2 regions of the Nonomuraea sp. NPDC050328 genome follow, and region 2 is predicted to be linked to the other one. Evidence: predicted binding sites of a transcription regulator. Region 2 holds the regulator's gene; the other holds the start of a gene.
The links. The regulator LexA, encoded in region 2, represses DNA repair genes until DNA is damaged. The targets are predictions, from matches to a motif close to TCGAACANNTGTTCGA.
Positions count from the first base shown of each region.

Region 1: ACIBG7_RS14210 (Rv2578c family radical SAM protein) is a predicted target of LexA. The motif match lies at 4,255-4,270, and genes of this name have one in related genera.

Region 1 covers NZ_JBITIW010000003.1:580,975-588,293, forward strand. Annotated here, with positions in the region: gene ACIBG7_RS14180 (lysophospholipid acyltransferase family protein) at 1-206, shown strand, start outside; gene ACIBG7_RS14185 (penicillin-binding transpeptidase domain-containing protein) at 358-1,956, shown strand; gene ACIBG7_RS14190 (TetR/AcrR family transcriptional regulator) at 1,976-2,548, opposite strand; gene ACIBG7_RS14195 (alpha/beta fold hydrolase) at 2,558-3,394, opposite strand; gene ACIBG7_RS14200 (hypothetical protein) at 3,459-3,854, opposite strand; gene ACIBG7_RS14205 (DUF3040 domain-containing protein) at 3,865-4,131, opposite strand; gene ACIBG7_RS14210 (Rv2578c family radical SAM protein) at 4,280-5,320, shown strand; gene ACIBG7_RS14215 (aminotransferase class V-fold PLP-dependent enzyme) at 5,317-6,489, opposite strand; gene ACIBG7_RS14220 (S41 family peptidase) at 6,829-7,319, shown strand, end outside.
Region 2 covers NZ_JBITIW010000008.1:334,108-341,426, reverse strand. Annotated here, with positions in the region: gene ACIBG7_RS29105 (XRE family transcriptional regulator) at 1-126, opposite strand, end outside; gene ACIBG7_RS29100 (PDZ domain-containing protein) at 347-3,484, shown strand; gene ACIBG7_RS29095 (MalY/PatB family protein) at 3,630-4,652, opposite strand; gene lexA (transcriptional repressor LexA) at 5,208-5,915, opposite strand.

The sequences.
Region 1 (7,319 bases), on a different contig from region 2:
AGGCGCTTCCGGCCGGGGCGAAGCTGCCGCGGCTGGTCAGCGTCGGCATCAAGATCGGCGAGCCGATGACGTTCAAGGGCGAGCACACCAACGCCCGCGACCGCCGCCGGGTGACCGACGAGATCATGGAAGCCATCCAGAAGCTGTCGGGCCAGGAGTACGTGCCGCAGTACGCCTCGTCGGTGAAGGCCCAGCCGGGCGAGTAGCACCCCGCCTCCCCCTCCAAAAGATCAAGCAAGCGCCGCAAAAAGGGATGAGTCATGCCTTATCGTCGCTAGGCTCGGTGGCCGGCCCCTACGGGAAGCATCACCAGGGGCCGGACCGGGCACGACAGGGGACACGAAGCAGGGGGTCAGAGTGGCGCGTGGCCGTACGATCGCGATCATCTCGGGAGCGAGCGTCCTCGCCCTGGCCGCAGCCGGAGGCGGCGCGTACTACCTCCTGCACACCCGCGGCACCCCCGCCGAGACCGCCCAGCGCTTCGCCGCCGCCTGGCAGGCCGGCCAGCTCGACAAGATGACCGCCGAGCTCACCGCCCCGGCCTCGCTGGTCGCCTACGAGCAGCAGCGCAAGGGCCTGGACGTCGAGCAGACCAAGGTCACCCTCGGCGCCCCCGTCGAGGGCGACGGCAGCGCGGCCGTGCCGTACACCGCCACCCTGAAGCTCCGCAACGCGGGCGAGTGGACCTACCAGGGGACCATCAACCTGAAAGTCCACGAACGGGCCTGGAAGGTCGACTGGACGCCGGCCACCCTGCACCCCGAGCTCACGCCCGGCGCCGCCTTCTCCGTCAAGAGCGCCTGGCCGGCCCGCGCGGCCGTCACCGACGCCAACGGCGACCGCATCGACGACGGCGGCGCCGGCGGCTCGATCCAGCAGCTCGTCGGCTTCCTGGACAAGGCGACCAAGGAGGACGTGGCCAAGTACGGCCCCTCCTACAAGGTCGGCCAGGCCATCGGCCGCGGCGGCCTGCAGGCCACCTTCCAGACGCGCCTGGCCGGCATCCCCGCCACGCAGATCATGCTCGGCGGCAAGGTCCTGCACACCATCAAGGGCCAGAAGGGCAAACCCCTCGAAACCACGCTCGACCCGCGGATCCAGGCCGCCGCCGTCGAAGCCGTGCGCGAGGTCGACAAGCCCGCCTCGATCGTGGCGATCAAGCCGTCCACCGGCGGCATCCTGGCCGTCGTCAACAACCGCGGCGACATGAACCGCGCCCTGGACGGCCAGTACGCCCCCGGCTCCACCTTCAAGGCCGTCACCGCCCTCGGCCTGCTGGCCGAAGGCGTCAAGCCCGCCGACCGGGTGAGCTGCCCCAAGTACGCCTACGTCGGCGGCCTCAAGATCCGCAACTCCGAGCACGCCGAGTACGGCTCGCTCAGCTTCTCCGACTCCTTCGCCTACTCCTGCAACACCACGATCGCGCCCATGGCCCAGAAGCAGCTCGGCGCCGACAAGCTCCAGCAGGCCGCCGAGCTGGTCGGCTTCAACCAGCCGCTGCAGATCGGCGTGCCGGCCCGCCAGCCCAGCTTCCCGAAGGCCACCTCCGACTCCGAGCTGGCCGCCGCCTCCTTCGGCCAGGCCCGGCTGATCGCCACCCCGCTCACCATGGCCTCCGTCGGCGCCGCCATCGCCGACGGCACCTGGCGCCCGCCCACCCTGGTCGAGGGCCGCAAACAGAAGGCCGAGCCGCGCCCGCTGCCGGACCAGGTGCTCAAGCCGCTGCACCAGATGATGTCCGCGGTGGTCACCAAGGGCACCGCCAAGGCCGCCGGCCTGCCCGCCGGGACCTACGGCAAGACCGGCACCGCCGAGTACGGCAACCCGGTGGCCGGCCAGCACGCCTGGTTCATGGGCTTCAAGGGCGAGGTCGCCTTCGCGGTGATCGTCGAGGGCGGCGGAGGCGGCGGCAAGGTCGCCGCGCCGATCGCCGCCCGCTTCCTCAACGGCCTGTGACCGCCCGCCCCGGCCGGCTCTACGCGCGTACCCCGCGCAGCCACAGCTCCAGCAGCCGGTCGGCGTACCCGGTGGTCAGCGGGCCGGTCCGCAGCAGCCACCGGTAGTAGAACGGCCCGTACAGCGCCTCGACCGCCACGTCCAGGTCGAGGCCGGCCGGCAGGCCCGCGGTGCGCAGCCGCGCCTTGACCGCCTCCAGCGCAGGGCGCAGCAGCCGCTCCAGCAACTGCTCGGCCAGCACCGGGTCGTCCTGCACCTCGGTGTTGAGCGCCCGGTAGGCCGAGGCGAAGGCGGGGTCGTTGAACTCCGCGACCGTCTCGTGCAGCACCAGCCGCAGGTCGGCGGCCAGGTCCCCGGTGTCGGGCAGCACCACCTGCTCTTGGGCGGCGGCGTTGTGCCGCTGGAAGGCGTCGAACATCACCGCCGCCTTCGACGGCCACCACCGGTAGATCGTCTGCTTGCCCACCCCCGCCCGCGCCGCGATCGCCTCCACGGTCAGCTTCGCGTACCCGATCTCCTGCACCAGCTCGAGCGCCGCCGTCAGGATCGCCGTGCGCGAACGTTCGCTGCGGCGGGCGGGGTTGGGACTCATGCCGCCCAACTATACGGAACGGTCCGTCTTGCCGAGCAGCCCGGCCACCAGCACCGGAGCCAGCGCCGCCGCCCGCACCTGGTGATCCTGCCCGGCCACCACCTCGTGCCGCGCCCCGGCGAGCGTCGCCGTGATCAGCCGGGCCGCGTCGTGGAAGAAGCGCGGGCTGGCGCCGCCGCTCAGCACCAGCGCCGGTACGGCCAGCGAGGCCATGCGCTCCACCGGGAACACCCCGCCGCACGTGCCGTGCCCGAGCGCCGCCGAGTCGTAGGGCAGCGACGGCGCCAGCGCCTCCACCTGCGGCCAGTACGGCTCGCGCCGCATCTGCTCGACCTGCGCCTCCGGCGTGCCGGCCACCGTCAGGAACAGCGCCGCCGCCTCCCCGCCGCGCCCCTCGCGCAGCAGCCGGGTCAGCTCGGCGTAGTAGGCGCGCCCCTCCTCGCCGTTGCCCGGGCTGTAGGGGCACTCGTACACCGCCACCCCGGCCAGCTCCACCCCGCGCGCCGCCGCCTCCAGCACCAGCGCCCCGCCCGAGGAGATCCCGTAGGCGTAGGCCCGTCCGCCCGCCGCGGCCACCACCGCCGCCAGGTCCTCCGCCTCGCGCGCCAGCGCCTCCTCGCCCGCCTCCTGCGCCGGAGCCTCCAGCCGGTACGGCGTGGCGTTGCCCGACCCGCCCCGCCCGCGCCGGTCGTAGTTGTACACGGTGAAGTGCCCGGCCAGCTCCCCGGCCAGCGCCGCGTTGGCGCTGCGGTCGCTGATCGCCCCGCACACCAGCACGATCGCCGGCCCGCTCCCCGCCCGCTCCAGCGCCAGCACCGTCCCGTCGGCGGATGTGACGTGCTCCATCGTCTCTCCCATGCTCGGCTGCGCGCCAGCCTCGCCACCCCCCGACCCCCCGTCAACCCCGCCGTCACCGATCGGGCGCCGGCCCGTCCTCGTGCTGGACCACGACGACCTGATCGTCGTCCTCGTAGACGACCCTGCCGGGGTCCGGCGACTCCACCCGGACGCACCTCTCGCCGTGCGCGTCGAGGATCTCCAGGTAGCCCGCCACCCGGTCGATGAGATGGCTCGCCGAGGCCTTGAACCAGGCCGCCGCCCCGGGATTCAGCTCCCGGTCGTAGACGGTGGGATCCACGGCGGAGGGATCGGTGACGTTCGCCTCGTACCAGGCGTTGCCCTCCCGCCAGAACCGCTCCTCCCGCGGGGAGAGCCTGCCCTCCTTGCCCAGCCGGTTCACCAGGCCGAAGACGCCGGGATGGACGCCACGGCGGTTCGGCTCCGGGCTCTGGAACCGCACATACACCGCCACGGACCTACAGGGCCAGGGCGAGGGCGGTGTCGTTGCGCAGGACCATGATGAGCAGCGTCGCCACCAGCGTGGCGATCAGCACCCAGCTCACCAGGATGATCACCGTGGAGCGTCGCGGGCGACGGGGCACGGCGGCGTCACGGGACCTGGCCTCACCCCGGCCGGCCCGCCGGTTGAACGACTCCAGACGCGCGACCAGTCGCGGGTCCTCCTCGACGAGGTGCTGCTCGATCTGGGCCAGCATCCGCTCCTCATCCTGCGACCAGGCCATGATGGATGCACCTCCGGAACGCACGTTCTGTGCCGACGTTCTGCCCACCCTTGAAGATCGTTATCCGCTCCTTGGCCTGGGAATTACGATCGCTTTCCCCGCGCCCCCGAGTTGCGATCAAGACCGAACAGTTGTTCTAATCAAGCCTATGCGCTGGGACAACCTGCGACTCGACGGCTCCACCGACGCGGCGGCCTCGCCGCTGTTCGGCGCGGTCGAGCGCACCTTCGACACCCCCGCCTTCCGCGGGATGACCTTCTACGAGGTCCGAGCGCGCTCGATCATCAACAAGGTCCCCGCCGTCAGCCGCGTCCCCTTCGACCACACGATCAACCCCTACCGCGGCTGCGCCCACCGCTGCGTCTACTGCTTCGCCCGCAACACCCACACCTACCTCGACCTCGACGCCGGCCTCGACTTCGACTCCAAGGTCATCGTGAAGGTCAACGCCCCCGAGCTCACCCGCCGCGAACTCGCCTCGCCCCGCTGGCGCGGCCGGCCGATCGCGATGGGCACCAACGTCGACTGCTACCAGCGCGCCGAAGGCCGCTACCGCCTCATGCCCGGCATCATCACCGCGCTGAGCGAGGCGGCCAACCCCTTCTCCATCCTCACCAAGGGCACGCTCATCCTGCGCGACCTCGACCTGCTCACCCGGGCGGCCGAGGTCACCGACGTCAGCACCGCCTTCTCCGTCGGCTTCGTCGACGCCGACGCCTGGCAGGCGGTCGAGCCGGGCACCCCGCACCCGCACCGCCGGCTGGAGGCCTGCCGTACGCTCAACGAGGCCGGGATCCCCTGCGGGGTGCTGATGGCGCCGATCCTGCCCTACCTCACCGACTCCCCCGGCCAGCTCGACCAGACCGTGCGGGCCATCGCCGAGTCCGGCGCCACCCACCTGACGCCGATCGTGCTGCACCTGCGGCCGGGGGCGCGCGAGTGGTTCCTGACCTGGCTGGGCCGCACGCACCCGCGGCTGGTGCCCCGCTACCTGGAGCTGTACGGCAGAGGAGCCTACGCGCCGCGAGGCTACCAGGAGCGGATCGCCGGGCAGGTCCGCGAGCTGGCCGAGCGCTACGGCATCGGCAAGGGCGGCACCCGCCCCCGCCTCCGCCCCAGACTCCGCCACCCCGCCCCGGCCCCGGCCCCGGCCCGGCACCCCGAGCCGGAACAGCTCGCCCTGCTCTAACGGGCGGACGAGGCGAGCTCGCCGAGGGCGGCGGCCAGGCGGTCGAGCTCCTCCTCGGTGTTGTAGTAGTGCACCGAGGCCCGCACCGCCGACGGCACCGCGAAGGGGTCGAGCCGCTGGTGGGCGATGTCGGTGGCGCTGACGTTGATCCCCTGCTCCCGCAGCGCCAGCCGGACCGCCCCGCTGTCTCGCCCGGCGACGGTGAAGGAGACGATCGCCCCCCGCACCGCCCCACGGTCCAGCACCTGCACCCCGGGGATCCCCGCCAGCCGCTCCCGCAGCCCGGCGGCCAGCTCCCGCACCCGCGCCCAGACCGCCTCCATCCCCAGACCCCGCGCGTACTCGGCCGCCACCCCCAAGGCGATCTGCCCTGCGACATACCGCTCCCACGTCTCATACCGCCGCGCATCACCGCGCATCTCGTAGCCGCCCGGCGAGGTCCACTCGGCCGACAGCAGGTCGAGGAACGGCGGCCGGTGCCAGCCCAGCACCTCCCGCCGCACGTACAGGAACCCGGTCCCGCGCGGCCCGCGCATGAACTTGCGCCCGGTCGCCGACAGGAAGTCGCACCCCAGCTCGGCCACGTCCACCGGCACCTGCCCCACCGCCTGGCAGGCGTCCAGCAGGTAGGGGACCCCGTGCTCGCGGGTCAGCCGCCCCACCTCGGCCGCCGGGTTGACCAGCCCGTTGTGCGTGGGCATGTAGTTGATCGCCACCAGCCCCACCCCGCCCCGCCGCAGCGACGCCTCCAGCGCCGCCAGCGACAGCTCCCCGGACGGCTCGTCCGGCAGCACCTCCACCTCCAGTCCCCGCTGCAGGAAGGCGATCCCGTTGCTGGCGTACTCGCTGCTGGTCGTCACCACCCGCGCGCCCGGCCCGAACTCCAGCCCGTAGAAGGCCAGGTCCCAGGCCCGGGTCGCGTTCTCGACGTAGGCGATCTCCTCACGCCCGGCCCCGACGAGCGCGGCGACCGAGTCGTAGAAGCCCTCCACCGCCCCGGCCTGCCGGTCGGCGGCCTCGTAACCGCCGATCCCGGCCTCCAGCGCCAGGTGCGCGGTGAGCGCCTCGGTCACCGGCAGCGGCGGCAGCGCGGCGCCGGCGTTGTTCAGGTGCACGACGGTACGGCAGGCGGGAGTCTCGGCCCGAACCTTGTCTACATCAATCCTCATAGTGGGTATTTACCGCACTAGCCCCACAAGGGGCACTTCATCGCCAACGGGGGGAAACCATGGCAGACAGCAAGAAGAAACCCGCGGCCAAGTCCGGCAAGGCCAAGAAGGCCGCGATCAAGGAATCCAGGGCGGCCAAGAACGCCAAGAAGCAGACGGCACGCGAGCCCGAAGCCTGATATCACCTGACAGGTAGCACCTCGTCCGCCACCTGATCCGGCCGCCGGGGGGCCGGACCACGCCCGGCCACCCGAACCGGTACGGCTCGCACGCACCCGTGGGCCGCGCCGCGCGCGACACCGGCGACCGCGCGAGCCGTACCAGCCCGAAAGCGAGCCCATGTCCGCCTACCTGCGCTTCCCCGCCATCCTCGGCGACGTCGTCGTCTTCTCCGCCGAAGACGACCTGTGGATGGTCTCCGCCACCGGCGGACGCGCCTTCCGCCTGACCGCCGGCCTGGCCGAAGCCACCTACCCCCGCTTCTCCCCCAAAGGCGACCAGCTCGCCTTCACCGGCCGCGAAGAAGGCCCCGAAGAGGTCTACGCCATGCCCGCCGACGGCGGCGCCGCCCAGCGCCTCACCTTCCACGGCGCCCGCTCCACCGTCACCGGCTGGGACCCCGACGGCGCCATCCTCTACGCCAGCGACGAATGCCAGCCCTTCGACGGCCGCACCTGGCTGCACCGCGTCACCCCCGGCGGCCAGCCCCACCGCCTGCCCTACGGCCCGGCCACCTCCATCGCCCACGGCCCCGACGGCATGATCGTCCTCGGCCGCAACACCGCCGACCCCGCCCGCTGGAAGCGCTACCGCGGCGGCACCGCCGGCGA
Region 2 (7,319 bases):
CAGGCGGGACAGGGTGCTCTTGGAGATGCCGGTCGCCTCGGCGAGCGCGCCCAGGGACAGGTCGCGCTCGGCGCGCAGGCGGCGCAGCCGGGGGCCCACCTCGGCGAGGACGGTGGCGAGTTCCATGTCCCGAAACTAGCAACCCCCGATGCCGGAACCGCGCGGCGGTCGGCGGCGGGTGGTCCGGAGATGGTGACCGGTGGCGGGTAGCTCGGTGGTGGCCGCCGTTGGCCGGTGGCGGGCGTCGGCCCGGGGGGCGTCGTCGGTCGGTGGGGCCGGGGGTGTTCGCTGCAAGCGAGCCTGATCGACCCCCGCAGCACCCCGCCCCCCGCAATAGGGTGCTTTTGTGACTAATGGCGCATATCTCAGGTACCCCCACCTTCATGGTGACCTGGTCACCTTCGTGGCCGACGACGACGTCTGGGTGGCCCCCCTCGACGGCGGACGCGCCTGGCGGTTCACCGCCGACCGCGTCCAGGTCTCCCACCCGAGGTTCTCGCCCGACGGCGAGCGCATCGCGTGGACCAGCACGCGAGAAGGCGACCCTGAGGTGTTCGCCGCCGCGCTGGACGGCGCCGAGGGCGAGCGGCTGACCCACTGGGGCAACGCGACGACCGGCGTCCGCGGCTGGAGCGAGGACGGCCGCGTCCTGGCGGTCACCGCCGCGGGGGAGGGCGGGCGCAGCCGCGTGTGGGCCTACGCGGTCCCGCTCGACGGGGGACCCGCCGAGCGCCTGCCGTACGGGTGGGTGAGCGACGTCGCGGTCAGCGGCGGCAAGGTCGCGACGATCTCCTCGCTGTGGCGCGAGGCGTCGCAGTGGAAGCGCTACCGGGGCGGTACGGCAGGCAAGATCTGGGTGGACGCGGACGGCGAGGGCGAGTTCACCCGGCTGTTCGCCGACAACCCGGCCCAGCACGCGTCGATCATGTGGGTGGGCGGGCGGATCGCCTTCCTGGCAGACACCGACGGTGTCGGCAACCTCTACTCCGCGCTGCCCGACGGCTCCGACCTGCGCCAGCACACCACGCACACGGAGTTCTACGCGCGGCACGCCGCCACCGACGGGGAGCGCGTGATCTACAGCCACGCGGGCGACCTGTGGCTCACCGACCTGGACGGCGAGCCGTACAAGCTGGACATCAAGCTCGGCGGGCCGCGCCCGGCGCGCGCCAAGCGCCCGGCGCCCGCCCGCGTGGCCGGCTTCGCCCCCGACAAGGGCGGCCGGGCCAGCGTGGTCGAGATCCGCGGCACCGCCCACTGGGTCACCCACCGCGACGGCCCGGCCGGCGTGCTGCGGGCCGAGCCCGGCGTGCGCGTACGGCTGCCGCGCCCGCTCGACAACGAGGGCAAGGCGATCTGGGTCTCCGACGCCGGCGGCGAGGACGCCCTGGAGATCGGCACCCCCGGCGGCGAGATCCGCACCATCGCCGCCGGCGAGCTGGGCCGGGTGCTCGACCTGGCGGTCGCGCCCGACGGCAAGCACGTCGCGGTGACCAGCCACGATGGCCGGCTGCTGGTGGTCGACGTGGAGTCGGGGACCCTGCGCGAGATCGACCGCACCGACTCCGGCGACATCGGCGGCCCGACGTTCTCACCCGACTCGGCGTGGCTTGCCTGGTCCTTCCCGCAGCACGGCTTCTACCTCAGTCAGATCAAGATGGGCCGGACCGACGGTTCGTCGGTGATCGAGGTGACGCCGCTGCGCTTCACCGACAGCTCGCCGGTCTTCACCAAGGACGGCAAGCACCTGGCGTTCCTGTCGGAGCGGACCTTCGACCCGGTGTACGACTCGCACGTGTTCGACCTGTCGTTCCCGCAGAGCTGCAAGCCGTACCTCGTGCCGTTGAAGGCGACCACGCCCTCGCCCTTCGCGCCCTCGCTGGAGGGGCGCGGGTTCAACGGCGAAGACGCCGACAAGTCCGAGAAATCAGGAGATGCGGCCCCGGTCACCGAGGTGGACGTCGAGGGCCTGTCCGCCCGTGTCGTCGCCGTGCCCGTCCCCGCCGGCACCTACAGCAACCTGCGCAGCGCCAAGGACGCCCTGCTCTGGCTCCGCCACCCGCTGCCCAGCCAGCTCGGCGACGGCACCGACCGCCCCGAGCCGGTGCTGGAGCGCTACGACCTCGCCAAGCGCGCCAAGAGCGAGATCGGCAAGGAGATCCGAGCTTTCGAGGTCAGCGGCGACGGCTCCCGGCTGGTCCTGAACGGCAAGTCCGGCCTGCAGACCCGCTCGTCCGGCGACGGCGACGAGGTCGTTCCCATCGACCTCGACCGCGTCAACGTCACCATCGAACCGGTCGCCGAGTGGCGCCAGGCCTACCGCGAGGCCGGCCGGCTCATGCGCGACCACTTCTGGCGCGAGGACATGAACGGCGTCGACTGGGCCGCCGTCCTCGACCGCTACGAGCCGCTCGTCGAACGGATCGGCGCCTACAGCGAGCTGATCGACCTGCTGTGGGAGGTCCAGGGCGAGCTCGCCACCTCCCACGCCTACGCCCGGCCCAACGCCGTCGGCGTCGACCCGCGCCGCCGCCAGGGCCTGCTCGGCGCCGACCTCGCCCGCGACGAGGACGGCACCTGGCGGGTGGCCCGCATCCTGCCCGGCGAGTCCTCCGACCACAAGGCGCGCTCGCCGCTCCTGGAGCCCGGCGTGGCCGTCCGCGAGGGCGACGCCATCGTCGCCGTGGCCGGCCGTCCCGTCGACCCCGTCCGCGGCCCCCTCGCCCTCCTGTCCGGTACGGCGGAGCATCCGGTCGAGCTGACCATCCGCCCGGCCTCCGGCGGCGAGACCCGGCGGGTCGTCGTCACGCCCGTCGCCGACGAGACCGCCCTGCGCTACCACGCCTGGGTGGAGGGTCGCCGCGCCCGCGTCCACGAGCTGTCCGGCGGGCGGCTCGGCTACCTGCACGTGCCGGACATGGTCTCCTCCGGCTGGGCGCAGTTCCACCGCGACCTCCGGACCGAGATGGCCCGCGAGGGCCTCGTCGTCGACCTCCGCGAGAACGGGGGCGGGCACACCTCCGAGCTCGTCCTGGAGAAGCTGTCCCGCCGGGTCACCGGCTGGGTCCGCTCACGCGGCTACGAGCCCATGCGCTACCCCGTCGACTCGCCGCGCGGCGCCATCGTGGCCATCGCCGACGAGTTCGCCGGCTCGGACGGTGACATCGTCAGCTCCGGCATCAAGGCCCGCAAGCTCGGCCCGCTCATCGGCACCCGCACCTGGGGCGGCGTCATCGGCATCGACTCGCGCTACTCCCTGGTGGACGGCACCGTCGTCACCCAGCCCCGGTACTCCCACTGGCTGGAAGGACAGGAGTGGGGGGTGGAGAACTACGGCGTCGACCCGGACCTCGAGGTCGTCACCACCCCGCAGGACCGCGCCGCCGGGCGTGACCCGCAGCTGGACAAGGCGATCGAGCTCGCCCTCGCCGCCCTCACCGACACCCCCGCCGCCACCGCCCCGCCCCTGCCCCCGCTGACCTGACCCCGGAGACGAGAGGAAGGGGCACGGGCACCCGCCCTGCCCCTTCCCGGGTCCTGAGCCCGGCTTGGGGAGCCGCCGCGCCCAGTTCATCCATCCGGTTCGCCGGCCGGAGGCCTTGGGCTCCTGAGCGGACGCGGCCCGTTCTCTAGAACTCCACGGACGAGATCCGCCCGACCAGTTCCTCCAGCACGGGCAACGAGGTGGCGAAGTTGAGCCGCGCGAAGTTCTCCCCGCCGGGCCCGAACTGCTCACCCCCGCTGAGCAGGACCCCCGCCTCCCGCTCCAGCCGCTCGGCCGCCCCCGGCCGCCCGAAGTCGAGCCACGCCAGGTAGGTGGCCTCAGGCACCCGATACCCGACCCCGGCCGGCAACCGCTCGGCCAGCATCCGCCGGTTCCGGTCGAGCAGACCGAGGATCTCGGCCAGCCAGGGCTCCCCGTGCCGCCAGGCCGCGACCGTCGCCTCCACCCCGAACAGGTTCGCCTCGCCGTACAGGAACTTCGGCGCCGACCACACGGCCTTCCGCGTGGCCTCGTGCCCGAAGTGCGCCACCGCGCACCGGACCCCGCCCAGGTTGAACGCCTTGGACGCCGAGGTCAGCGTGATCGTCCGCTCCGGGAGCAGCGTGGCGAACGGGATGTGCCGGTGCGGCTCGTACACCAGGTCGGCGTGGATCTCGTCGGAGATGACCACCAGGTCGTGCCGCTCCGCCGCCTCGGCCAACTCGGTCAGCTCGGCCCGCGTGAACGCCCGTCCGGTCGGGTTGTGCGGGTTGACCAGCAGCAGCACCTTGGCCCGTGCCAGATCCGGTACCTCGAACCGCCACCCGTCCCCGTCCGTGTCCACTTGTGCGGCGATCGGCAGGATGGGGCGGTTCATCTCGGTCAGCGACGCCACGAACGCGTTGTAGGTCGGCGTGTGCACCGCCACCGGATCGCCGGGCTCGGTGATCGTGTGCAGGATGACCTGGAGGGCCTGGTTGAGGTCGCTGAACGCCCTGACCCGGTCCGGGCCCGAGGGCCGCCAGCCGTACTTGCCCTCCGACCGCTCGGCGAACGCCTCGATGAGCGGTGCCGGGGCGTACTGCTCGTCCCAGGTCGGATACCCCAGGTCGGTGACGATCCGCCGTTCCAGGGCCTCCCGGATCACCGGGGCCACCGGGAAGTCCATGTCCGCCACCCAGGCGGGAATCACCCCCGGGCCCGCTTTGGACCACTTAACCCCGTCGCGTAGCGCTTTGAGGTCTTCCGCCCGGAAAGTGTCGTTCACCCTTTCAGTCTAGATCACCCCCTCTTTTCGCCCCAGCCCCGCTTCCTGGCACCGCCTTGGCGGGGCTCGGGGGCTGCTTTGCGGTGAAGAGGTCCGCCTGTACGGGAGCGTGGGCGCGCCTGAACCGGGGCCCGGCCGGCCCGAGCAAGTGGCCGACCATCCAACCCGGCCGGCCCACCGAAGTGACGAGAAGCCCCAGGGCACCGGACGCCTCAGCAGAAGCGGCGGCCAGGCTCAAGGCGCGGCGGCTCAAGCAGCGGGGGCATGAGGCGGCAAGGAACAGGCCAGGGGGCGGGTCTTAGGGGTCGGCAAGTAGCGGGGCACTCAGGGGGCTCAGAAGGTACCGAGGCGCTCACCGGGTGAGGCTCAGGAGGAGAAGGCGAAACGACTGAGGAACCAGGTGGGGGCCGGTCGGCCGCCCGTGTGCGGACGGGGGCCGACCGGTCGGAGGGGGTTTCAGAGGCGGCGAAGCACCGCCACGACCTTGCCCAGGACGCTGGCCTCATCGCCGGGGATCGGGTCGTAGTTGGGGTTGTGCGGGACGAGCCAGACATGCCCGTCCTTGCGCTTGAACGTCTTGACGGTCGCCTCACCGTCGATCATCGCGGCCACGATGTCGCCACTCTCGGCCACCGGCTGCTGCCGTACGACCACCCAGTCGCCGTCGGCGATCGCCGCCTCGATCATCGAGTCACCGCTGACCTGGAGCAGGAAGAGCGTGCCCTCGCCCACGAGCTGCTTGGGCAGGGCGAACACGTCCTCCACGCTCTCCTCGGCCAGGATCGGCCCACCGGCGGCGATCCGGCCGACCAGCGGCACGTACGCCGCCGTCGGGCGGCTCACCGGCGACTCGACCTCGTCGCCGTCCGGATCTACCCACAGCACCGGCTCACCCGGCAGCCGGACCTCCAACGCGCGCGGCCGGTGCGGATCGCGCCGCAGGTAGCCCTTTCGCTGCAAGGCCGTCAGCTGGTGCGACACGCTCGACGTGCTGGTCAGCTGGACCGCCTCGCCGATCTCGCGCATGGAGGGCGGGTACCCGCGCTGCTGCACCGAGTCGCGGATCACCTCCAGGATCTTGCGTTGCCTGGGCGTCAGACCCAGTGAGTCACGCCTGCGCAACGCGAGGTCGCTGACACCGTTGGAGTCATCGTGCTCGCTCATGCCCTGTTCCTCCTCACCGGCAGACCTTCCGGTCCGTGGTTCGTGTGTCGCACACAGCGACGATATCGCCGTTGAAGATCATCCTCAAACAATTGTTCGAGTGTTCCTCGAAAATGTCGGGTCCCTGTGGTAGACCATCGTACGGGAGTTCGATCGACATCGTGTTCGATACGCCGATCTTTGTTCGGCCATTTTCGGTCGTGACGGGGCGGGAGGCCATTCATGCGGACGACCACAATCGCAGAGACCACCGACAATCTCACCTTGATCGCCGACGCCACCCGGGAGCCCCGTCATTCGAACACGCCCCCGCCGCGTCCCCGCCGCCCGGGCACCCCACCCCTCCGCCTCGTCCCGGCGCCCCGCTCGGACACGGGTACGGCGGAGCCTTCCGGTCCCGGGGTTCCGCGCTCCGCGGGAGTCGGTGGGGGAGGGGCGCCGGGGTCGGAGGGTGGCGTACTCGCTCGGGAAGGCCGCCCTGCACGCCGTCCAGCGAGCGGGCTCTGGGGGCGGCCGGGGAGCGGCGACGGCACGGCGCACTCGAGGAGCAGCGCGGGCGGGGGTGAGACGCTCGGTGTCGGTGTCGGTGTCGGTGTCGGTGTCGGTGGGCCAGGTGACCCTCCTGGAGCGGCCGAGGGTGATGGGCCGGCCTCGGAAGTGGCTGCCGAGGCCGTACGTCTGGCGAGCGTCACCGACCTCCAGGCGTTCCGGCAGGTAACTGGGCGGGCCGAGGCTGCGGGATCGTCGGAAGGACGGCGGCCGGCTGAGCAGGTGGCACGCGTGGGGGGCGAGGGGCGTCCGGAATGGGACAGGCCAAGAGTGTTTCCGGCTCGGGGTGGAACGGGAATCCGTCCCGTGGCCGGGGGTAGTACTACGGGGACGAGACGGCGGAGCTCGGGGGAGCGGCCGAAAGGGGGCGTAGTGGTGGCGGTGAAAGGCAACGGCACCCGGACGACACCGTCCGGCACGGGACGCAAGGGCCGGACCAAGGGCCAGACACGGCGACGGGGCGCAGGCCGTGACGCGGCCCCCAGCGTGCCCCACCCTCGCGTGGGCAGCATCGTCCAGGGCGGCCTGTCCGACGACGGCACCGGCGGCGGCACCGGCACTGGCAGCGGTGGCGGTGGCGGTGGCCGTGCCGGGACCGGCCGCGTTGGGACTGGCCGTGCCGGGACAGGCCGTGTTGGAACTGGCCGTGCTGGGGCTGGCGGTGCGGGCGGTACTGGGGTCGGCGCTCGCCGGGCACGTAGGGCTCGCACGTCGTTCCGTCTCACCCGCCGGGGCCGCATCGTGGTGGCCGCGTTGATCGTCCTACTGGCTGTAGCGGGTTACTGGCTGGGCACCCTAGCAAGCTGACGCTCGGTCACTGTCACTCCACTCAAGCTGACGCTCGGCCGCTGCCAC